DNA from 3 places in the Gracilibacillus sp. HCP3S3_G5_2 genome. Region 2 is predicted to be linked to each of the others. Evidence: predicted binding sites of a transcription regulator. Region 2 holds the regulator's gene; each other region holds the start of a gene.

Region 1 (8,137 bases), on a different contig from region 2:
GCTTAAATTTCTGTGGATTATGCAGATTAAAACCGTATGCACTGGTTAACAATCAACGAGTTCATGGCAAAACTCCAGAGGAAACATTAGCGAAAATAAAAAAAGCCATAGAAGCAGAATTAGCATTCTATCAGTAAAAAGCGCTTGGTCTGAAGAAGGTCACCGGAATAGATCCGGTGACCTTCTTATTTTAATATTTATTGTGCTGGATTACCTAGCCTATTCAAAACGGAACTTAGGTCCGTATATCGTCTGTCAAGCGCTTTTGCCACAGCTTCATGAACAAGCTTTCCTTGGTACGTGTTTACCCCTTTGGCAAATGCAGGATCCGTGAGAAGGTAATTCTTTAATCCTTTGTTTGCCAGATTTAAAATATATGGTGCTGTGGCGTTTGTCAGTGCGAACGTAGCAGTTTGTGACACTGCACCTGGGATATTAGCGACGGCATAATGAATAACGTCATGTTTAACATAAACAGGGTTCTCATGCGTTGTAACCCGGTCAATCGTTTCAATCGATCCACCCTGATCCACTGCTACATCTACAATGACAGATCCTGGCTCCATCATTTTAACCATCTCTTCTGTGACTAGCTTCGGTGCTTTAGCACCTGGAATTAGGACAGCGCCTATTACTAAATCTGCCGTTTTTACTTGTTCTGCAATATTATATTCATTCGATGCCAAGGTCCTAATTTTGCCTTGGTACAAATCCTCTAATTGACGCAAACGATCTATATTAATATCTAATAGCGTAACATTTGCACCTAACCCAATTGCTATTTTCGCTGCATTCGTACCTACTATCCCTCCGCCGATAATCACTACATTGGCTGGTGAAACTCCCGGTACACCACTAGAAAGTACACCTTTGCCACCATAGGTTTTTTCCAGAAACCTAACACCTGCCTGCACCGACATCCGCCCTGCAATTTCGCTCATTGGCGTTAATAAAGGTAAAGCACCATTTGCCAATTGAATCGTTTCATACGCAACACCTGTCGTTTTATGCTCTAATAAAGCTTCCGCCACTTCTTGCTCAGCAGCTAAATGTAAGTAAGTAAAAAGAAGTAAATCTTTCCGAAAAAAAGAAAACTCTGACGGTTGAGGCTCCTTTACCTTCACTACTAATTCCTGTGCCCATGCTTCTTCTGCTGAAGGAACAATTTCTGCACCTGCACCTTTGTAGGCAGCATCCTCAATACCGCTACCAAGACCTGCCCCGCTCTCTATTCTCACCTCATGACCTGCTTGTGTCAGCATCATTACTCCTGCAGGCGTAATTGCCACACGATTTTCATTGCTTTTAATTTCTTTAGGTACACCGATTTTCATTACTTCACCGCCTTCTCTTTGGTAGTATTGTATGAATATTTCTTCTTATTCGTTTTCCCTATTTTATGTAGATTTAATACAAGAATGAATGGAAAAATAGTAACCTGTTGCCTTTTATATTAAGAAGCACTCCTCTCGTTCTGTAATTAGAACAAGTAAGAGCGATACGATTTGATGGAGTTATTAACATATGGTTGGTCAAGAATGGAGCTGACGGGATTTGAACCCGTGACCCCTTGTCTGCCAGACAAGTATTCTCCCACTGAACTACAGCCCCATTATAAAATCAAGTAGGTTGAATTCGTAAATTAATTTTATTATATAATTTTGATGGGATTGCAGCAAGTTTTTATGATTTGATAACTCAGAGAATAACAAATTGCAAATTTGCTTTAATATCCATCTACTTTGCCGTTCATGACAGCGATGCTGATACTCTCTCTGTTAAAGATATGAAAAGATGATGAACTAGCACAAAATTTGTTTTAGTAACAAATGTACAATCTTTTTCAAAGAATTTTTATAAATTAATTGTATAGATAAGATAGAAATGTACCATGGCTGTCAAGAATCTTATGGAAGGGAGGAAGGAAAATGAAATCCACCAAAAGAATGGGAGCTTGTTGTCCCTCGTTTCCGATTATGCAAGAGAGCTTTTGCGGAAATTTTAATGGCCCGCTAGCAGCTGAAGAAGTTTGGAGTGCAACAGCTGGTAGTTATCGTTCAGGAACATTTCAATTGTTCAATTCAGTATCAAGCACAGGACCGGTAACGGCAGCAGGAGCCGCATCTCCAGCGATCTCTTTAAGTGCAGCACCAGGGAATACGGATACCCAATCTGTGAATAATCCAACTTCTTTTACGATCACAGCCGATGAAGGTGAAAGTGGGACATACTGTATCACTCTCTACAGGAACCCTTCCCCGCCCCCAATTTCGTGTAATTTCATCGTTTACGTCACTAATGCGGGTGATATAAATGATCCAGCAAATGATACCGTATCGGTTATTGATACGGAAACAAATACGGTTACTGCTACCACTACTGTAGGAAATGCCCCTCTTGAAGTAGCTGTCTTGCCAAATGGGACAAGAGCTTATGTTCCAAATTTCTTTTCTAACACCGTATCGGTCATTGATACAGCGACAAATACGGTGATTACTACCATTATCGTTGGCGAAGATCCGCTCGGTATAGGAATCTCTCCAGATGGGTCAACCGCTTATGTCTCCAATCATGAAGATGACACTGTTTCGGTTATTGATACAGCGACAAATACAGTGGTAGCTACCATTATGGTAGGGAACGGCCCTCAAGGAATTAGTTTTACTGCGGATGGTACGCGTGCTTACGTCGCAAATGAATTGGGTGATACAATATCGGTCATTGATACGGCGACAAATACGGTAGTCGATACGATTGATGTTGGAGATCGTCCTAGATTAATCGCCATTTTACCGAACGAGACACGTGGCTTTGTCACTAATCAAGGGGATAACAATGTAATGGTTATTGATTTGGAATCGAACATGGTCCTTGATACCATTCCCGTAGGAATCCAACCCGTTGGTGCAGCCATCACACCAGACGGAACCCTCGCATACATTGTAAATAAGGGGAATAACAATGTATCGGTCATTGATGTTTTTACGAATACAGTTATTGCTACAATTCCTGTTGGTCAATCACCTGATCAAATCGCCATTTTGCCGGATGGAACAAGCGCTTACGTCACAAATCAAGCTGAAGATACAGTATCGATCATTGATATTACAACGAATACAGTAATCGATACTATCCCAGTGGGTAACGCTCCAACTGGTATAGCAATCGGAACAATATGCGAATAAATCCCTTCACGAATTCTGATTCACCCCTAAAATAGGTTATAACGAGTGGTTTTCTATAGAAATAAAAGCAGGCAAGGAAAAACGGATTTTTTTCTACCTGCTTTTTTGGTACGTATTCCTATTTTTTCTTATTTGTCCACACACAGACAATGGCTTTCCCATAAGTTGAATTTAATTTTTATAAAATAGGTTACTAAAGAGCATGACCCTCGGAAAGCGAAACGATCAGTCAGAGTGGATGCTTTACACTCGATATCATAAAACGTAAGTTAGTGAAAAGTATCCCTATATTGCGCAATAAAACGTATTACATCGTTCGTATTTGATGTGAAGAAAATTGGTTATGTCCATTACTTCTCTCGTTCTATTGGCAAAGTACAGCACCGAAAGGAGCCGCCAGATTTAATAATTTCCGAAAACTGTACTTCTACAACTTCGAATCCTTTTTCTGTTAACTGTTCATTCACAAGTTTATTGTCAGGTAACGAAATAATGTGTCGATCTCCGAGAGAAAATACATTCGTACCCAAAGTAAATTGCTCATCATCCGTTACTTCTATTAAATCAAATTCATTATGGAGTAAGTTGCGTTCCTTTTCATTAAAAGCGTCGTTATAGATAAGTCCTACCTTATCACTCACTAAATTAAAACAACAGTCCAGGTGAAGAATATCTTCACGAATAGGAACCGTAATGACCTCTTTTTCAGGAATTTGTAATTGTAACTCTTCAATAGCCTTTGTAGTTGTTCTAAGACTCCTTCCTACAAAAACTTTATCGTTAGAAACAATCACATCGCCCCCTTCAATAGAGCGTGTACTCAAAGGTATATATGGCAAATTTTCGTGATCAAGGTACTGATGCAACACATCGATTTCTGGCTTCCTAATATTACGCCCCATCTCACAAGTGAAAAGTGATGCTCCTGCTGTAAATCCGATATCTCTTGTAAAGACTTGTTCATTCAACTTAGGGTCTGGTGTCAGTTCGATCACTTCAATATCAAACTGTTCCAATGTTTGTACAAAACTTTCAAACTGCTCCATAGCTATATCTACATCAATATTTTCATCTTCATAAAATTTCTGTGTTTCATTGATGACCTTTCTAATTTCCATATATGTTGGTGGGCAAGTAATTACTCGTTTTAAGCGGTCATATTCATTTTGCTGATAAATCATGGAGAAATGCGCTCCCTTTTTTATTTTTTATTATACCTTACTTCGTTTCATTCATTCTAAAGAAAGGGACAAAGCGTCCAGAATTGTCCAAACACAAACCTGTACACTTGCATCATTTTATCTTTTAAATCAATCTTTCAGTAATCAAATGGTTCTTTCTTTCATACAGATAAAGTAATATCTTGAAAACAAGCACGGTTGGTTCGTCCTTAGGCTGCCAACCGTGCTTCTTTTATGTATTTTGCTGGCCACTTTCTGGACTTTGCTGGCCTCTTTCCGATTATGTAAACAACACAAAAAAAGCACTAGCTAAAATACTAGCTAGCGCTCTTTTTCACAACGATATCTTCGTTCTCAAACATGATCTCTATTTGTTTAACATCCTCTTCTTCCAAGATGAGATCTGTGATGCCGTCCTCTACTTTATCCTGGATAACGCGACGTAATGGACGTGCACCGAAGCGAGGGTCATAACCTTTATCAGCAAGGAATTTCTTCGCTTCATCACTTACAGTAATGGTAAGATCAGATTCTTCTAATTGTTTGCTTAATTCCGCGATCATTAGGTCTACAATTCGGAGTAGATCTTCTTGTTCTAATTCATTGAATGGAATAATCGCGTCAAAACGGTTCAAGAATTCTGGCTTGAAATAGCTGCTTAAATTTTCTAGTGTTGAAACAGCTTCATTGTTATCACTATTGAAGCCGACCGTAATTTTCTTCACCCCGGTACCAGCATTACTTGTCATGATAATCACAGAATCTTTGAAGCTTACCGTTCTACCATGACTATCTGTTAATTGACCATCTTCCATGATTTGTAGGAACATGTTTTGTACATCAGGGTGGGCTTTTTCAATTTCATCTAACAGAATTAAGCTGTACGGATTGTGACGAACTTTTTCTGTTAATTGGCCTGCTTCCTCATGACCTACATATCCTGGTGGTGAACCGATAATTTTAGATACGGCATGCTTCTCCATATATTCACTCATGTCAAGGCGAATCATTGCCTCTTTAGTACCGAACAGTTCCTCTGCTAGTGCTTTCGTTAGTTCTGTCTTACCGACACCAGTTGGTCCGACGAAAAGGAAGGAACCAATTGGACGATGTTTCGACTTCAAACCGGCACGACTACGGCGAACCGCTTTAGCTACTTTGTCAACGGCAACTTGTTGACCAATTACTTTTCGACTTAAGTTGTCCGCTAAGTTTTTCATTTTGGACTGTTCATCTGCTTGGATTTTTCGAACAGGGATTCCGGTTTTCTCTTCTATTATTAATTGAATATCTTCCACTGTTACTTCTGCTTTTGGTGCTTCTTTTGTTTCTGCTAATTTTTTCTCAAGCTTGATTTCTTGATGTCTTAGGTTCGCTGCGCGTTCATAGTCTTCTTTCTCAGCAGCTTCCATTTTTTCTTTGCCGATTTCGTCGAGACGTTTCTGCAATGCTTCGTGATCTGACTCACTTACATCAAGGTTGAGACGTGCACCTGCTTCATCAATTAAATCAATCGCTTTGTCTGGTAAGAAGCGGTCTTGGATATAACGCTTTGATAATGTTACGGCAGCGCGTAACACATCATCAGAGTAGCTTACCTTATGATATTTTTCATAACGTTCCCTCAAGCCTTGTAAGATTTGCTCTGCTTCAGCTAAAGATGGCTCTTTTACCATAATTGGCTGGAAACGACGTTCTAGTGCTGCGTCTTTTTCAATTTGACGGTACTCTTTTAATGTCGTCGCACCGATTAATTGTAATTCACCTCGTGCCAATGCAGGCTTTAAGATATTCCCGGCATCCATTTGAGAGCCTTCTGCAGTTCCGGCACCTACAAGTAAATGAATTTCATCAACAAAAAGGATGACATTTTGACGTTCTTGCAGTTCGGATACTAATTGTTTCATTCGCTCTTCAAATTGACCGCGAACACCCGTATTAGCAACTAATGATGCTACATCTAAGATGTAAATATCTTTATCTAGCAGCTTGGACGGTACGTTTCCTTCTGTAATTTTTAGTGCTAATCCTTCTGCGATTGCTGTTTTACCAACACCTGGTTCCCCGATTAGGACTGGGTTGTTCTTGTTACGACGGTTAAGTGTTTCTATTACCCGTTTAACCTCTTGTTCACGTCCAATCACAGGATCAACTAGTCCTGCTCTTGCAGCATCGGTAAGGTTTTTCCCCAATTGATCGAGAAGACCATTACCTCTTCCACCTTGTCTTGTATGCGTTTTGGCATTTGCTTGGTTAGAACCATTTGCTCCTCCGGCAAAAAAGCCTTCAAAGCCTTGTCCTCCAAACATACCTGATGGATTTTTCATTTGATTTTTTATATCTTGAAAGCATGATTCACAAACATGTAAAGATTCGGTTTGATCATTAAATCGAAGGTTTACATTAATCGTTGCTTGATGAATACCACATTGCTGGCATTTCATTTGTCATTCCTCCTTCAATTTTTTATAAAGTGATACTGTAATCAAGGTCAATTTTGACTTTGACTATATTTGACCTTTCTTATCTATTATTATAATCTGACCTTTTTTGACTTTCAAGATCTTTGCTCAAAAAATTTTTATCAAATCTATTATTTCCTAAACCATAAAAAAAACAACCTACGAAGGTAGATTGCGCTTCTTTTCTATTATTTTTTTAAATTACCACACCAAAGGGAACAAACACTAGTAATAAGGCTAAGAGTATCGTCCATAAAATTTCTTTTAGCACATAGATCCTCCTAGTAAACGTTTAGTCCATCTTACCATAGAAATAAATAGGTGCTTGTGCTTTGAAAGAAAATATTACAAAGAATTTACATTGACAACATTCTTTTTCGGAATGATAATTTGTGCTAAACTAAAGGTAATCCGTAATAAAAAGGAGTTGTTTCATAATGACAACCATCCAGTTAATGCACAATAAAAAAACAATGCGCTTTAATGTAGTACAAATGACCGTATATAAACAGGCTAAAATAGTAGAAGCAATTGGTCAAAAAAAGCAATCTTATCATTTGTTTTTTTACAAAGACCGCTATATTAACGCTAAGAAAACAACTTCGATACGACTGCAATCCTTTTTAAAAAATGCCTTTCAATCTGGCCATATATTTACTGCCGATCATCCATTAACGAAAGCACTGCTCCAAAAAGAAGATACTTATCGACTGACTTCCAATAATCAAATGGTCCAAAAGCTCTCCAACAAATATAACGAAACAGAAATGCTCTACGTACTTGCGATGTTCGATAACTATGTTGATGAGAAAAAAATCGTTGCTCTCCTAAAAAAGACCTTTTATAACTATCGCCGAAACGGCCAACTAAAAAAAGCTTTCCGAATACTTGTTAATTATACCCAAGTACGACCACATGATATTTTTGCCAAAGATATGCTCCATCATTTTGACTTTCAACAATATAAAGACCTATATCAAAACATTGAGCAGCTTACAATAGAATGGTCTGATCCTCTCTATTTAGAATCTATTTATTTCGATCAAAATTTCCCTGAAACCGTCATAAATTCGGTCATACGACAATATCATATAGATAATCGAAAATTTGATCAGCTCTTCCTCATCTACCTGAAATGTTCATCCATAAAGGCTGTCACACAACTTGATCAGTTGGCACAAGCACAACTGTCCAAGCAGGACCAAATCGCTTTATGGCAAGAATTATTGTCTCAATATCCGGAACCAAAAGAGATCATCGACATACTCGTCAAGCTTGATGGCTATCAAGTTATTTTAGCGTATTACCT
Region 2 (8,137 bases):
AGTTTTTTTGTATGTTAAAATAGGGTAACTATTTCAAGGAAGGGATATTCATGAGTAATATTCTGCTATATACTCTTTATTCTATTTATTAATTATTTTACGCAAGTTAAGATGTGTGAATTAATTGTGTTGATAAAAAATCTTGTACAGGGGTGTGTTTTTATGTGGAGTAATTTCTTTGACCCGGAATTTTTAGAGTCTGTTACCAAGCTAATGATTGCACTAGTTTTATCAGGTTTAATTGGTTTTGAGAGGGAAGTTAATAAGCATTCCGCTGGTTTTCGTACTCATATTTTAGTTGGTGTCAGTTCTTGCTTAATGATGCTTCTTTCCATAAATGGTTTTCAGCATTTTATCGAAAATTACGATAATATTCAGTTTGATCCGGCTCGGATACCTTCCTATGTAATCAGTGGTATTGGTTTTCTTGGAGCAGGTACCATAATTGTAAATGGTGGAACTATTCGCGGACTGACCACGGCCGCTTCTATTTGGGCTGTTGCCGGACTAGGACTGATTGTTGGAATTGGCATGTATAAAGAGGCTGTTGTGACTACACTCATAATCCTTATAAGTTTGGTTGTTTTAAATAAATTTGAAAAAAGACTTCATAGGAAGAATCATCATATTATTTTTGAAGTAAAACTTACGAAGGAAAATAACACTTCTTCTTTTATTGAACGGGTACAATCCTATCCAATCGAAATTCGTGAATTTGATATTTCTAACGAGAGTCCAGAAATAACTAAAATAAAAATGTATATTGACGCGATTCATCAAAAGAAACGAGATAATTTATATGAATGGTTGTTAAAACAGGAAGAGGTAAAAAAAATTAAGATCCGTTTTCGAGCGTAAAGGGTTTGAGACAGCGTAAGAAAGGTTATAATAATGAAGACCAAATAGTTTTCAACCAAGCTGATATACAGTATAATAAATATATAGTCAAATATAGTCAAAGTCAGATTGGAGGAGGGAAAATGCGTAATATTTCAGATATTATAGAAGAATATTTGAAGGAAATCATGCATAACAATCAGCACAAAATCATTGAGATAAAGCGTAGTGAAATTGCCGATCGCTTCGAATGTGTTCCTTCTCAAATTAATTATGTCATCAATACACGGTTTACTTTAGAGAAAGGGTACTTAGTGGAAAGTAAACGTGGTGGCGGGGGCTATATTCGTATTAGTCGCATTACTAACGAAGATAAAGCTAAATTAATAGATGAAATTATTGAAATGATTCAGCCAAAGATCTCACAGCAAAAGGCAGTGAATATCCTAGAACGCCTTTTGGAAGAGGAATTAATTACGGAACGCGAAGCGAAGTTAATGGTTGGTGCGATTGATCGAAATACGCTCTCCTTTCAGTTGCCAATTCGTGATGAGATTCGAGCCAGAATTTTGTCCGCAATGCTTAATACCTTAAAATATCAATTTTAGGAGGTGTGCGGTATGGAGTGCCAAGAGTGCAAACAAAATCCGGCCACCGTTCATTTTGCACAAGTGATAAACGGTGAGAAAACAGAAATTCATGTCTGCCAGCGATGTGCAAAGGAAAAAGGTTATGTATCTCAAGAAGAAGATGCCTATTCCTTGCACCACCTTTTATCAGGACTGTTTAATCCAAAATCTAATGCAATGCACCACCAATCACTACAATCAAAAGAAAAAGAGCTACAATGTGAAAAATGCGGGATGACGTATCAACAATTTGCTAGAATTGGGAAGTTTGGATGTGCCTCATGCTATCATACTTTCTCCGAACATTTAAATCCGCTATTTCGCAAAGTGCATAGTGGTAACACGACACATGAGGGGAAAGTCCCAAAACGTGTAGGTTCTGATATTTATCAACGCAAAAAGCTAAGAGATTTAAAGATTAGGTTACAACAAGCAATCGCGGAGGAAGCCTTTGAATCTGCTGCGGAAATTCGCGATGAAATAAGGTCATTGGAAAAGAATCTAAATCGCTATGAGGAGCGTGATGATTCGTGAGTTTAGAGCAATTTATGAATGAAGCGATTAGCCCTTGGCTGAAAGAGAATGGACCTGACAGTGATATTGTTATGAGCAGCCGCGTTCGGTTAGCCCGAAATTTTGAACAGTCACCTTTTCCATTAATTGCTGAAGAAGAACAAATGGATAACATCCTCTATTTTATGGAAAAGGAATTTAACCATCGCTCTTATTTACAATATAAGGATTTCGAATTTGTTAAAATGTCTGATTTAAAACAAGTAGAAAAGCAAGTATTGGTGGAAAAGCATTTAATCAGCCCACACTTAGCCGAAAAGTCAAAAAATGGTGGAGCGTTAATCTCTAAGAATGAACAGGTATCGATTATGATTAATGAAGAAGACCATATTCGAGCGCAGTTATATTTTCCTGGTTTACAATTAGAGAAAGCATTGGAACAGGCTTTTCAATTAGATGACTGGCTAGAAGAAAAAATCGATTATGCCTTTGATGAAAATAGAGGTTACCTCACCAGTTGTCCTACAAACGTTGGTACCGGATTAAGGGCTTCTGTCATGATGCATTTACCTGCACTTGCATTAACACGAAAAATTAATAGAATGATCCCGGCAATTAATCAGTTAGGATTAGTGGTCCGCGGTATTTATGGTGAAGGTAGTGAAGCTTTAGGGAACATTTTTCAAATTTCCAACCAGATAACGTTGGGACGTTCTGAAGAGGATATTATCGAAGATTTAAAAGGTGTGGTTGATAAGTTAATTGAACATGAGAGGCATGCTCGAAACTTACTTATGGAACAATCAGAGTTGGAATTAGAGGATCGAGTATTTCGTTCCTATGGTATTTTACAGCATAGTCGAATTATTGAATCAAAAGAAACGGCAAAGTGTTTGTCCGATGTCCGTCTAGGTATTGACCTCGGATTCATTGAGAATATATCTAAATCGATTCTGAATGAATTGGTTGTCTTAACACAGCCGGCATTTTTACAACAATATGCCAAAAAAATACTGACACCGAATGAGCGGGATATATTTCGTGCATCCTTAATTAGGGAACGATTTACATTGGAGCAGAAGGAGGAATACTAATATGATGTTTGGACGCTTTACAGAAAGAGCACAAAAAGTATTAGCATTATCACAGGAAGAAGCGGTACGTCTTGGTCATAATAATATTGGCACTGAACATATTTTATTAGGACTGGTAAGTGAAGGGGAAGGAATTGCAGCAAAAGCACTTCATGCGATTGGACTTGGTGCTGATAAAATTAGAGCTGAAGTCGAATCTTTAATCGGAAAAGGTAACGAAGTATCTCAAACGATTCATTATACACCAAGGGCGAAGAAAGTTATTGAGTTATCAATGGATGAAGCTAGAAAATTAGGTCATTCGTATGTAGGTACTGAGCATATTTTATTAGGTCTTATTCGTGAAGGAGAAGGAGTAGCTGCTCGAGTTTTAAATAACCTTGGCGTCAGCCTCAATAAAGCACGCCAACAAGTCTTACAGCTGTTAGGGAGTTCAGAATCCGGGGGTTCTCAAAACGGACGGAATACGCAAAGTAATAACAATGCCAGTACTCCTACGTTAGATTCACTAGCACGTGATTTAACGTCGATTGCCAAAGAAGGCAATATCGATCCTGTTATTGGTCGAGAAAAAGAAATTGAGCGAGTCATTCAAGTTTTAAGTCGTCGTACAAAAAATAACCCTGTTTTGATTGGAGAGCCAGGTGTTGGTAAAACTGCAGTAGCGGAAGGCTTGGCGCAGCAGATCGTTCAAAATGAGGTACCGGAGATACTTCGCGATAAACGGGTAATGACACTTGATATGGGTACAGTAGTTGCTGGTACGAAATATCGTGGTGAATTTGAAGATCGCTTGAAAAAAGTAATGGAAGAAATTCGCCAGGCTAATAATGTGATCCTTTTTATTGACGAATTACACACCTTAATTGGAGCTGGTGGTGCTGAAGGTGCTATTGATGCTTCAAATATTTTAAAACCATCGTTAGCACGTGGTGAATTACAATGTATCGGTGCAACAACATTAGATGAATATCGCAAATATATTGAAAAAGACGCTGCATTAGAACGTCGTTTTCAACCAATTCAAGTGGATGAACCATCTGTTGAAGAATCGGTACAAATTTTGCAAGGCCTAAGAGATCGTTATGAAGCACATCACCGTGTGACGATTACAGATGAAGCAATTGAAGCAGCAGCAAAGCTGTCAGACCGTTATATCACAGACCGCTTCTTGCCGGATAAAGCAATTGATTTAATCGATGAGGCTGCCTCTAAGGTACGCTTGCGTTCTTACACTACTCCTCCTAATTTAAAGGAATTAGAACAGCAATTAGAAGAAGTACGCAAAGAAAAGGATGCCGCCGTTCAAAGTCAAGAATTCGAAAAGGCTGCGGCATTACGAGATGATGAACAAAAATTAAAAAAGGAACTAGAAGAAACAGAAACAAAGTGGAAAGAAAAACAGGGCCAAGAGAATTCTGAAGTAACAGTAGAAGATATTGCTAGCGTTGTATCAACATGGACGGGAGTACCGGTATCAGCGCTTACTAAGGATGAGAGTGAAAGATTATTGCATATGGAAGATATTTTGCATGATCGGTTAATTGGCCAGGAAGAGGCTGTTAAGGCAGTTTCCAAGGCAATCCGCCGTGCAAGAGCCGGTTTAAAAGATCCTAAACGCCCAATTGGTTCATTTATTTTCTTAGGCCCGACTGGTGTTGGGAAAACAGAACTTGCACGTGCATTAGCAGAATCCATGTTTGGTGATGAAGATGCCATGATTCGAATCGATATGTCAGAGTATATGGAGAAGCATGCAACCTCACGACTTGTTGGTTCACCGCCGGGATATGTCGGCTATGAAGAAGGCGGACAGCTAACAGAGAAAGTACGTAGAAAGCCATATTCTGTTGTCTTGTTAGACGAGGTAGAGAAGGCACACCCAGAAGTATTTAATATATTACTCCAAGTATTAGAAGATGGTCGTTTAACCGATTCTAAAGGACGTACCGTTGACTTTAGAAATACTGTTTTAATTATGACATCCAATGTCGGCGCAAATGAACTAAAACGCAATAAATATGTTGGTTTTAGTCTTGGGGATGAAGAACAGAATTATAAAGATATGCGTTCAAAAGTAACGACAGAATTAAAGAAAGCCTTTCGTCCGGAGTTCTTAAACCGTATTGACGAAACCATTGTTTTCCATTCACTAGAGAAAAAACATATGAAAAACATTGTTGAGCTAATGGTAAAAGAGTTACAGAAGCGTTTAACTGAACAGGAAATAGACTTTGTATTATCAGATAAGGCAATCGAAAAGATCGCAAATGAAGGATTTGACCCTGAATATGGTGCTAGACCATTACGTAGATCCATTCAAAAGAATGTGGAAGACTTATTATCAGAAGAGTTGTTAAAAGAAACCATCAAAAAAGGCGAAAAAGTAACGATTGACCTTGATGAATCAGGCGAATTCAAAGTCGTGTAAAAGCTAAAAATCGGAAGGATACCCCTTCCGATTTTTTCAACATTTACACTTGATGAAAATGACAAGTAGTTAGATGTAGTACTCACTCCTACTCCGAGCTCTCGGTTTCTTTGCTATTATCCATGGGAAACAGCACGTAGATCAAAGGTAGTAAATGGGACTTTTATGGAGATGCGGTTTGTGTGATATGAGGCAAGAATACCATCACCGTATAAGTAAGGAAGGAGATTTAAAGATTATCCTTTTTTTACACTTTTTACATACATCTTTAACTAAATTGATAGATCTCTGTAACTTATAAGAGGGTCTTTTCGTATATAATGAAAGGGAGCGATACTTTTGGCTAAGCGGAAATCTAAATTTGTTTGTCAATCCTGTGGTTATGAATCAGCTAAATGGATGGGGAAATGCCCAGGGTGTAACGAGTGGAATACATTAGTAGAAGAAGTGGCAGCTGCAAAAACAGTACGAGGTAATTGGGCAACAGGCACTGTCACAGCTCAAAAACCGGAAAAAATATCTAGTATTCAATCACAGGAAGAACCAAGAATTAAAACGAAAATGCAAGAGTTAAATCGTGTCCTCGGTGGCGGTATCGTGCAAGGTTCTTTAGTTTTAATCGGTGGTGACCCTGGAATCGGTAAATCTACGCTATTACTTCAGGTTTCCAGTCAATTAGCACAGCGCGACGTAGATGTGTTATACATTTCTGGAGAAGAATCAGCAAGACAGACAAAACTGAGAGCAGACAGATTAGCTATTTCTTCAGAAAGACTATATGTACTTTCTGAAACGAATCTAGTAGATATTGGAAATCAAATTGATCAATTAAAACCAGGGTTTGTGGTGATTGACTCTATTCAAACCATTTATAAAGAAGAAGTGACAAGTGCACCTGGTAGTGTTTCACAAGTACGAGAATGTACTAGTGAATTGATGCGTATTGCTAAGCAAAACCATATACCTATTTTTATAGTTGGGCATGTTACAAAGGAAGGATCTATTGCCGGTCCACGATTACTTGAGCATATGGTAGATGCCGTCTTATATTTCGAAGGGGAAAGGCACCATACTTTTCGGATATTGCGAGGTGTAAAAAATCGATTTGGCAGTACCAACGAAATGGGCATATTTGAAATGAGAGAAGAAGGATTGGCAGAAGTATTAAACCCTTCTGAGATCTTCCTAGAAGAACGATCACAAGGTGTTGCAGGTTCAACAATTGTTGCATCAATGGAAGGAACGAGACCGGTCTTAGTTGAGATACAAGCATTAATATCCCCTACGAGTTTCGGTAACCCTCGACGAATGGCAACAGGAATTGATCATAATCGAGTGCCGCTATTAATGGCTGTTTTAGAAAAAAGAGTTGGCTTAATGTTGCAAAATCAAGATGCATATGTGAAAGTAGCGGGTGGTGTAAAATTAGATGAACCTGCGATAGATTTAGCAGTTGCGATTAGTATTGCTTCAAGCTTTAGAGATAGAGCGCCACATACAGATGATGTGTTAGTTGGTGAGGTAGGACTTACCGGTGAAGTACGCAGAGTATCTCGAATTGAACAACGTGTACAAGAAGCAGCTAAATTAGGATTTAAGAGAGCGATCATTCCTGCAAAAAATATAGATGGATGGACGGCCCCTTCATCTATTGAACTTATTGGGGTAAACTCTGTCCAAGAAGCAATCAAGATAGCTTTGGGAGATTAAAAGTTATATGTTTATCTTTTTATATATATCATTTTCATTTGCGCTCTCCTTACGAGTAATGGCAGTTTAATAAAAAGCATAAACAATGTTTAAAATGTTAATAAATAGGAGAGACTAAATTATAGGAGGTGACTGTGGTGCTAAAACGATTCGTGCAACTATTTTTTATTATTGCAGGTGGTACCGCTGGATATTTATATATTCCAAGATTGTTGGAATTAATAGGGTTTGCTGAAGGTACATGGCTGATGTCTGACTATGTAGCGCCTTATGTTGGGTTAGTAGTAGGAGCAATTATTTTATTTATTGTGTCTATATGGATTTCTGATTATATTTTGAGTTTCTTTGCTTGGATTGAAGAGATGTTAATGAAAGCCCCAGTATCGGATTTATTATTTGGCAGTTTAGGTATTATTATTGGTTTAATTATTGCATATTTCTTAAATGATCCGATTCAATCGATTGATATACGAGTTGTTTCACAGGTAGTGCCAATTTTCTTAAGTTTCTTACTTGCCTATTTTGGATTCCAAGTTGGGTTTAAAAGAAGAGATGAATTTTTGCAATTATTTACGCTACCTAAAAGGGAAAAGAAAAAGTCCTTGATACCTGAAGAAGCTCATCTTGAATTGCCAAAACCAAAAATATTAGATACGAGTGTAATCATTGATGGACGAATTGCGGACATATGTCAAACGAGTTTTTTAGAAGGGACAATTATTATTCCTCAATTTGTTTTAGAAGAATTGCAGCATATTGCTGATTCTTCAGACGCATTAAAACGAAATCGTGGGCGCCGAGGTTTAGATATTCTAAATCGCATCCAGAAGGACTTACCGATAAATGTGGAGATTTATGAAGGGGATTTTGAGGAAATTCAAGAAGTTGACAGCAAATTGGTGAAACTAGCAAAAGTAATGAAC
Region 3 (8,137 bases), on a different contig from region 2:
AGGACAAAGTAGCAAAAGTATTATGTTCGTTAATGTAGTCCTAGCAGTGGAAAAAGAGGGGAGGGAGAAAGTTGTCCTTTGCAGCTGATATAAAAAAAGAGTTAACGAAAATCGAAAGTGATGAATGCTGCCAACAGGCTGAATTAGCAGCATTGATCAGAATGAATGGTGCTATCTCTTTTTCAAAAAATCATTATTCCTTGGATGTACAAACAGAGAATGCAGCAATTGCACGTCGTATATATACATTAATAAAATCGATTTATCATATACCGGTAGAATTATTAGTGCGAAAGAAAATGAAATTGAAAAAAAATAATGTTTATATTGTTCGAATGAACGAAGGCGTAAAAGAGATGCTTCAAGACATGGAAATATTAGTGGAACCATTCCAATTTATTCGTACAATATCTAAAAAGTATACTGGAAAGCAGTGCTGCCGCAGAGCTTATTTGCGTGGTTCTTTTTTAGCAGGGGGTTCAGTTAACAATCCAGAAACTTCTTCGTATCATTTAGAAATCTATAATTTTCACGAAGAGCATAATCAATCATTGTGTGATTTGTTGAATGAATATCATCTCCATGCCCGAATTTTGGAACGGAAAAAAGGTTTTATTACTTACATTAAAGAAGCAGAAAAAATTACTGAGTTCTTAAATTATATTGGTGCCCATCAAGCATTATTTAAATTCGAAGATGTAAGAATCGTTCGGGATATGAGGAATTCTGTTAATCGTTTAGTGAATTGTGAAACAGCCAATTTAAATAAAACAATTGGCGCAGCCTTTAGACAGGTTGAGAATATCCGCTTTATCGAGAAGACTGTCGGACTGGATGCGTTGCCTGATAAGTTGCAAGAGATCGCAAAGTTGAGAATGGAACATCAAGATGTTTCTTTGAAAGAATTAGGCGAAATGGTATCTGGTGGTAAAATTAGTAAATCAGGTATTAACCATAGATTGAAGAAAATTGATCAATTCGCAGATCAATTACGAAAAGAAGAATTAACACTGAAAATGTGAGGCTTTCCTCGATGAGCTTTTCTTTTATCACTGTGATAAACAAGAGGAGGATTTCTCCTCCTCTATGATATTATAAGAATAAGATGAGCTATTAGATAGTAAAATAAAATGATAGCGCTTACTAAATGGGAGGGGTTTAGGATGTTAGAGAAAGAAGTGGTTATTGGAGTAGATCCAGGATTACAAGCAAGACCAGCAGCTCAGTTTGTACAGAAGGCAAACAGTTTTACTTCGGAGATATTTATCGAAAAAGATAACAAACGAATTAATGCCAAAAGTATTATGGGATTAATGAGCCTTGCTTTGTCAAAAGGGAATACGATTACCATTATTACAGATGGCAGTGATGATGCGGAAGCATTAAACGAATTAGTAAAATTTGTTGAAGGAAAAGAGTAAAGTAGGCGTTACTCATCTGGATGGTTTATCCTATATCTTTGACGGTCTAAGAATTAGTAATAAATAAAAGGTGTTGCCTCAATAGCAATATATAATAAACCATGCTATTTAAACTATGCTACAATCCAACCGAATAGTAGTTTTAGCTAACAATAGAAGAGGAGTTGGAGCGCATGGTAAATATAGAGCAACTACAAAAAATAAATACATCAGCACATCAAGTATATGTTGCATTAACTACAAAAGAAGGCTTGTCAAAAGTATGGACAAATGATTTGGAAGTGGAGGAGGTCGTTGGAAAAGAGAATGCGTTTCGCTTTGGTCCTAATGATACCGTCAAAGTGAAGATCATCGAGCTTGTTCCAGATAAGCGGGTCAGCTGGGAATGTATAGAATCGAATGCCGAACCGGAATGGATCGGAACGAAGATCACATTTGCCTTAACAGAGTCTAACGGCACTACAACGATTGATTTCAGCCATGCTCAATGGCAGGAAATTACGTTATGTTATAAGTTTTGCAATTACAATTGGGCAATGTTTTTGCTAAGTTTAAAGGAGTACTGTGAGTTTGGAAAAGGTACACCTTATCAAGAAAGAGCTCTAGAGAATTCTTGAAAGGAAGGTATACAGAAATAACTTTTATTGATGCTCTTACTGTAGAGTATAATTATTGAGGAAGTGTAAATAAGTGAAGATAACGAGATTGGGACATAGCCCATGTTCTTCACATCAAATAAGAACGTTGCTAGATCAAGTGCCATATAAGCCTCCGATTATCCTGATGAATTTTTTGTTTATCGTTCCTTAAGTATATAAATAATATATATGGAAAACAAAAATTCGTCACTGAAATTAAAATTGAGCAAAATGAAAAATAGACTAACTGTAGTTTTAAAATGAAGTCCCGACGTTTATAGAAAAGTTGCGAAGCTTTACCCCTTTGGATATGATTGTCTAAAGGGTATTTTTGTGACGAAAAGAAAAAGAACATCTAAAGTCGATTAGTGAATTAAAGAAGGTAGAGGAACTGGGAGTGGTGCAGATTATCAACCATGGTTAAAAAATTCAATTTTATTGGATGGATACATTTTCAGTTCCTTTGCAATTAATCTATAGTTAGCGTTTTATAGAGATCATTTTCTTTAGAGGAGGAGTCTTTTTGGAATTTCGCACTGAAAGATTAACAGTTAGGCCGTTTTTGAGTAATGACTTACATGATGTATTTAATATTTACAATAATGATGATATATGTAAATATCTCTTGCATGATACGTGGACACTTGAAAATATGCAGGAAGAGTTTAATAAAAAGCTAGAAAATAGCACACTCACAAAAGAAGGAATGTTAAGTTTAGCGGTAGTAAACGATACTAACGTAGTTGGTGATTTATCTGTATGGTATACAGATATGAAAGATACAGTTGAAATTGGTTATAGTTTTTCTAAAAATGTTGCAGGAAAGGGTTATGCAACAGAAGCCGTGAGTGGTTTAGTCAAGAAGTTATTTGATGAGTTTGAGGTGCATCGCATTCAAGCTAACCTTGATGCAAGAAATGAAGCATCACAAAGATTATGTGAGCGTATAGGGATGAGAAAAGAAGCTCATTTCATTCAGGATTTTTGGAGTAAAGGTGAATGGACAGATAGCATAGTGTATGGAATGCTATTTACAGATTTAAAATAAGGGGATTACTTTATTGTAAAAAAATACAATAGTTGCATAGTTCGCATAAGTCCTTTCGAATTAATGTGGAAAAAGAAAAGCACCTACCGTAAGAAGTAGGTGCTTTAGCATTTTAGAAACATATGTGTAACACTATATAGAAGAGCGTACCGTTTTACACATATTTTACATGTGCAACCTGTTTGAGATTGGTATGACAGTGTTTTCTTCTATCATATAAGCGCGCCCGGAGGGATTCGAACCCCCGACACATGGTACCGGAAACCATTGCTCTATCCCCTGAGCTACGGGCGCATAATGTTAGACTTCTTTCTATGTGTAACAAAGCTTCTCAATCACTGAGGATTAGCGAAGATTATCAAACTATTAGTGCTATTGCACTTAGCTTCTTCGGATTATTTGTACAGTGATAAAATGCGACAAGAATAATTATAGCGAATCGCTCGTATAATTTCAATACATAAATCAAACTTTGAATATTTGCGATGTAAGGTTTAAATCGTTATAGTTAAGGGTAGGATGAGGTTAGAAAAACAAATCGTTTGACCTTTTTTGACCATTCAGTTAAGATAAAAATAGTTAGAATTCATGAATGAAAAAGCAAGTGTTATAAAGGAGGAATTTTTCATGAACTTAATCCCTACAGTAATTGAACAAACAAATCGAGGCGAACGTGCTTACGACATCTATTCACGCCTTTTAAAAGATCGAATTATCATGCTTGGCAGTGGAATCGATGATAATGTTGCAAACAGTATTGTAGCACAGATGCTATTCTTAGCGGCAGAGGATCCAGATAAGGATATTTCATTATACATTAACTCACCTGGTGGCTCTATTACTGCAGGTATGGCGATTTATGATACGATGCAGTTCATAAAACCAAGTGTATCAACTATCTGTATTGGTATGGCCGCATCCATGGGTGCGTTCTTATTGGCAGCTGGTGAACCTGGTAAACGTTTTGCCTTACCAAACAGTGAAGTAATGATTCACCAACCATTAGGTGGTACACAAGGGCAAGCGTCAGACATCCAAATCCATGCTAATCGTATTATCGAAATGCGTAAAAAGCTAAACCAAATTCTAGCTGATCGTACTGGTCAACCATTAGAAGTAATTGAAAAAGATACAGACCGTGATAATTTCATGTCTGCTGAAAAAGCAAAAGAATACGGTCTAATTGATAAAGTAATGGAGAAGAAACCATCAGACTTAAATTAAAAAGAAAAAGTGGCGGAACTAACCGCCACTTTTTTTCGTTGAAAAGTTGATATTAAATGCTTAGTGTTAACAGTAATCCAAAGCTAGTACTTAGAAGAAGTCTCCACTTTTTATTTGTATTAATTTTCAGAAAATATCTTGACATCGTGTTTATCGCGTGCTACAGTATTACATAGCATTAATAAAAACGAGTAAACAACTCGGAATTATATATTTCTTATCTAGAGAGGTGGAGGGATCGGCCCTAGGAAGCCTCGGCAACCATTAAGTGAATCATCATTTAATACAGGTGCCAATTCCACTAAGTACATATACTTAGAGAGATAAGAGAGCGAATATACATATTCAAGTCTCTCTATCTCGGTGTAGAGAGACTTTTTTATGAACAATTGAATACTAAAACTCTTATCCAGAGAGGTGGAGGGACTGGCCCGATGATACCCAGCAACCATTAAGCAAAAGCTTAAAAGGTGCTAATTCCTGCAGGATATTTATCCTGAAAGATAAGGGGAAGACTACTGTTATGTCAGTTAAAGCCTTCTTCTTATCGAAGAAGGCTTTTTTTAATAGAGATAGTACTTAAAATGGAAATTTTAATTGGGGAGGAAATAAATAATGACAAATTTTAAAGGCTCAACTTACGATCCGGAAACAATTCATCTACATGGAGGGCAAGCGCCTGATCCGACAACAGGTTCACGGGCAGTACCTATCTATCAATCTACCTCATACGTGTTCCACGATACGGAGCATGCAGAAAGATTATTCGCTCTAGATGAGCCGGGCAATATTTATTCAAGAATTGGGAATCCAACGGTTGATGTCTTTGAAAAAAGGATGGCTCTTTTAGAGGATGGGGTTGCGGCTGTTGCTACAGCCTCAGGTATGTCTGCTATAACGCTATCAATTTTAAATCTGGCAAGTGCCGGTGATGAAATTGTTGCAGGCGTCAACTTATATGGTGGAACATACAATTTGTTCAATGTAACACTTCCACGTTATGGAATTACTGTTACATTCGTTGATCCAACAGACCCTGAAAACTTTAAAGCAGCGATTACAGATAAAACAAAAGCCGTTTACGGTGAAATTATTGGTAATCCTGGTTTACAGGTATTAGATGTGGAAAGGGTATCAGAGATTGCACATGATGCTGGTATTCCGTTAATAATTGATAATACTTTTGCCACTCCATTTGGATGTAAACCAATCACACTTGGTGCAGACATTGTAGTCCATTCTGCAACGAAATGGATTGGTGGCCATGGAACATCCATTGGTGGTGTCATTATTGATGGTGGACGTTTTAACTGGAATTCTGAAAAATATCCAGCGTTCACAGAGCCTGATCCAAGTTACAACGGTATTCGCTATGCAGTAGATTTTGGAACATTAGCCTTTATTACCAAAGTGCGTGTGCAATTATTGAGAGACTTTGGGGCAGCACTAAGTCCTTTTAATGCATTTCAATTGTTACAGGGATTAGAGACTTTGCATATTCGCGTTGAAAGACATAATCAAAACGCACTGGAACTCGCAAAACACTTAAATGAACATGAAGCGGTAGAGTGGGTAAGATATCCTGGTCTTGAAAGTCATCCATCCCATGAGTTAGCAAAGCGTATCTTAAATAATGGCTATGGTTCAATTATTGTATTTGGCATTAAAGGTGGACGTGATGCAGGTCGTGACTTAATCAACAATGTTGCATTATGGTCACATGTCGCGAACGTAGGAGATGCTAAATCACTCATTATCCACCCAGCATCTACAACACACCAGCAACTGACAAAAGAAGAACTTGAACAAACTGGTGTTTCAGAAGAATTAGTTCGCTTGTCTGTAGGCATCGAATCAGTTAGGGATATTAAAAATGACCTTGACCAAGCGCTAGTGAAGGCAACTGGAATAGGTGAAGAAAATGAGAAGCAAATTGTTGTAAATGACGAAGGAATTATCAAATGGGCATTAAATTCACCATATGAACGATACGTGGAAAACGGAGAAGAAGTAACACGACAAAAGACTCTAGCCATTGTTGGGCTAAGTGGAAAAGAAGCGAGACCTAGTTACCGCCTAGCAAGAAAAATGCAGCGACTTGGCTATAAAATCATACCGGTTAATCCGCGAGAAACGGAAATTTTAGGAGAAAAAGCATATCCAGACTTAAAAAGTGTTCCGGTCGATATCGATATTGTCCAAGTATTCCGTAGTCCAGACGCTGCAGTAGAGATTGCCAAAGAGGCAATAGAAGTAAATCCAAAAGTATTCTGGCTTCAAGAAGGTGTTGTGTCACCAAAAGCGGAAGAAATAGCCCTTCAAGGTGGTTTGCAGGTGGTCCATAACCGATGCACATATAAAGAGGCACAACGCTTAAGAGGAACTATTTCCACCTATGCATGTGAAATCTAGTACGAAAAGGAGAATACTAATAATGAAAAAGATACCATTAATTGATTTAAGAAGCTTTATGGCAATTGCGATATGTGGAATCATTATTATTTTAGCCGTTGGCTGTTCATCTGATAGCAATGCTGATGAAGGAAAACCTTCTGAGATTCGTTTAGACTATGCCTATTATTCGCCAACAAGTTTAGTATTAAAGGAATTCGGGTGGGCAGAAGAAGTGTTTGAGGAAGAAGATATCGATGTCACTTGGACATTAAGTCAAGGAAGTAATAAAGCAATCGAGTTTTTAAATAGTGATAGTGTAGACTTCGGTTCTACAGCAGGTGCAGCAGCTCTGATCGCGAAGGCAAATGGTGTGCCGCTGGAAAATGTATATATTTATTCTCAGCCGGAGTGGACAGCATTGGCAACTAATGAAGGCTCTGAGATTGAATCAATTGAAGACTTGGAAGGTAAAAAAGTGGCAGCAACTCTTGGTACAGATCCATATATTTTCTTGGTAAGAGCTTTAAACTCAGTCGGTTTATCTACGAATGATATTGAAGTAGTTCCACTACAGCATGCTGATGGTGGAAATGCGTTGGTTAATGGTGACGTAGATGCATGGGCAGGGCTCGATCCACATATGGCTAAACATGAATTAGAATCAGGAGCTGAACTATTTTACAGAGATATTAATCTTAATACGTATGGTTTCTTAAATGTCCGCGAAGACTTTGCGGAAAGCTATCCTCAATATGTTGAACAAGTAATTGAATTATATGAAAGAGCACGTGAATGGGTACTAGAAAACCCTGAAGAAGCGGCAGAGTTATTAGCCAAAGAAGCAGATATTAGTATGGATGTGGCGGAAATTCAGTTAGTGGAAAGAACGGACTTTTCGAACCCAATACCAGGAATAGAGCATATTGAATCTATCATCGCAGCTGGTAATGTGTTGAAAGATTCCGGTGACTTAGATGATGATAATGATGTGGAGACATTAACAGATGAGCTAATAAATCCGGAGTTTGCAGAAGCGGTAATACAATAAATGGTGTAGAAATTTTAGGAGGGGCAGAATAAATGGCTAAGCAACAAAATGACGTAACAGCTGGATACGTGAACCCAGCGTCATCAGAAACGGGAGGAAAAAGAGTAACAATCAATAAAAATAATGGCTCATTGTTTAGAACTATATTAATGGGTAGTATTATTCCTGTCATTCTAGTTATTTTGTGGGAAACCTTAAGTCGTGCTGGCGTTGTCCCTTCTAATCAATTGCCAGCGCCGACAACAGTCTTAGGAAAAATAGGGAGTATGGCACAAGATGGTTCTCTGTGGGGACATATCGGTATTACCACTTATCGGGTGTTTGCCGGATTTATTGTAGGAACAGTGGCAGCGATATTACTAGG

What was found. The regulator CtsR, encoded in region 2, represses protease genes until heat stress. The targets are predictions, from matches to a motif close to ATGGTCAATAAAGGTCAAACA.
Region 1: ACTNEP_RS12370 (ATP-dependent Clp protease ATP-binding subunit) is a predicted target of CtsR. The motif match lies at 6,904-6,924, and genes of this name have one in related genera.
Region 3: clpP (ATP-dependent Clp endopeptidase proteolytic subunit ClpP) is a predicted target of CtsR. The motif match lies at 3,647-3,667, and genes of this name have one in related genera.

What each region holds. Positions count from the first base shown of each region.
Region 1 covers NZ_JBQHXU010000007.1:219,072-227,208, reverse strand. Annotated here, with positions in the region: gene ACTNEP_RS12395 (DUF1450 domain-containing protein) at 1-137, shown strand, start outside; gene ald (alanine dehydrogenase) at 198-1,334, opposite strand; tRNA gene ACTNEP_RS12385 (tRNA-Ala) at 1,540-1,611, opposite strand; partial or broken gene ACTNEP_RS12380 (YVTN family beta-propeller repeat protein) at 2,091-3,185, shown strand; gene ACTNEP_RS12375 (dimethylarginine dimethylaminohydrolase family protein) at 3,536-4,366, opposite strand; gene ACTNEP_RS12370 (ATP-dependent Clp protease ATP-binding subunit) at 4,684-6,810, opposite strand; gene ACTNEP_RS12365 (hypothetical protein) at 7,266-8,137, shown strand, end outside.
Region 2 covers NZ_JBQHXU010000013.1:85,949-94,085, reverse strand. Annotated here, with positions in the region: gene ACTNEP_RS17500 (MgtC/SapB family protein) at 163-858, shown strand; gene ACTNEP_RS17495 (CtsR family transcriptional regulator) at 981-1,445, shown strand; gene ACTNEP_RS17490 (UvrB/UvrC motif-containing protein) at 1,458-2,000, shown strand; gene ACTNEP_RS17485 (protein arginine kinase) at 1,997-3,073, shown strand; gene clpC (ATP-dependent protease ATP-binding subunit ClpC) at 3,075-5,504, shown strand; gene radA (DNA repair protein RadA) at 5,844-7,214, shown strand; gene ACTNEP_RS17470 (PIN/TRAM domain-containing protein) at 7,352-8,137, shown strand, end outside.
Region 3 covers NZ_JBQHXU010000002.1:433,668-441,804, reverse strand. Annotated here, with positions in the region: gene ACTNEP_RS04690 (gluconeogenesis factor YvcK family protein) at 1-38, shown strand, start outside; gene whiA (DNA-binding protein WhiA) at 72-1,022, shown strand; gene ACTNEP_RS04680 (HPr family phosphocarrier protein) at 1,164-1,421, shown strand; gene ACTNEP_RS04675 (SRPBCC family protein) at 1,595-2,038, shown strand; gene ACTNEP_RS04670 (GNAT family N-acetyltransferase) at 2,583-3,107, shown strand; tRNA gene ACTNEP_RS04665 (tRNA-Arg) at 3,329-3,401, opposite strand; gene clpP (ATP-dependent Clp endopeptidase proteolytic subunit ClpP) at 3,735-4,331, shown strand; SAM riboswitch class I at 4,546-4,661, shown strand; SAM riboswitch class I at 4,734-4,841, shown strand; gene ACTNEP_RS04655 (PLP-dependent aspartate aminotransferase family protein) at 4,947-6,743, shown strand; gene ACTNEP_RS04650 (aliphatic sulfonate ABC transporter substrate-binding protein) at 6,766-7,773, shown strand; gene ACTNEP_RS04645 (ABC transporter permease) at 7,806-8,137, shown strand, end outside.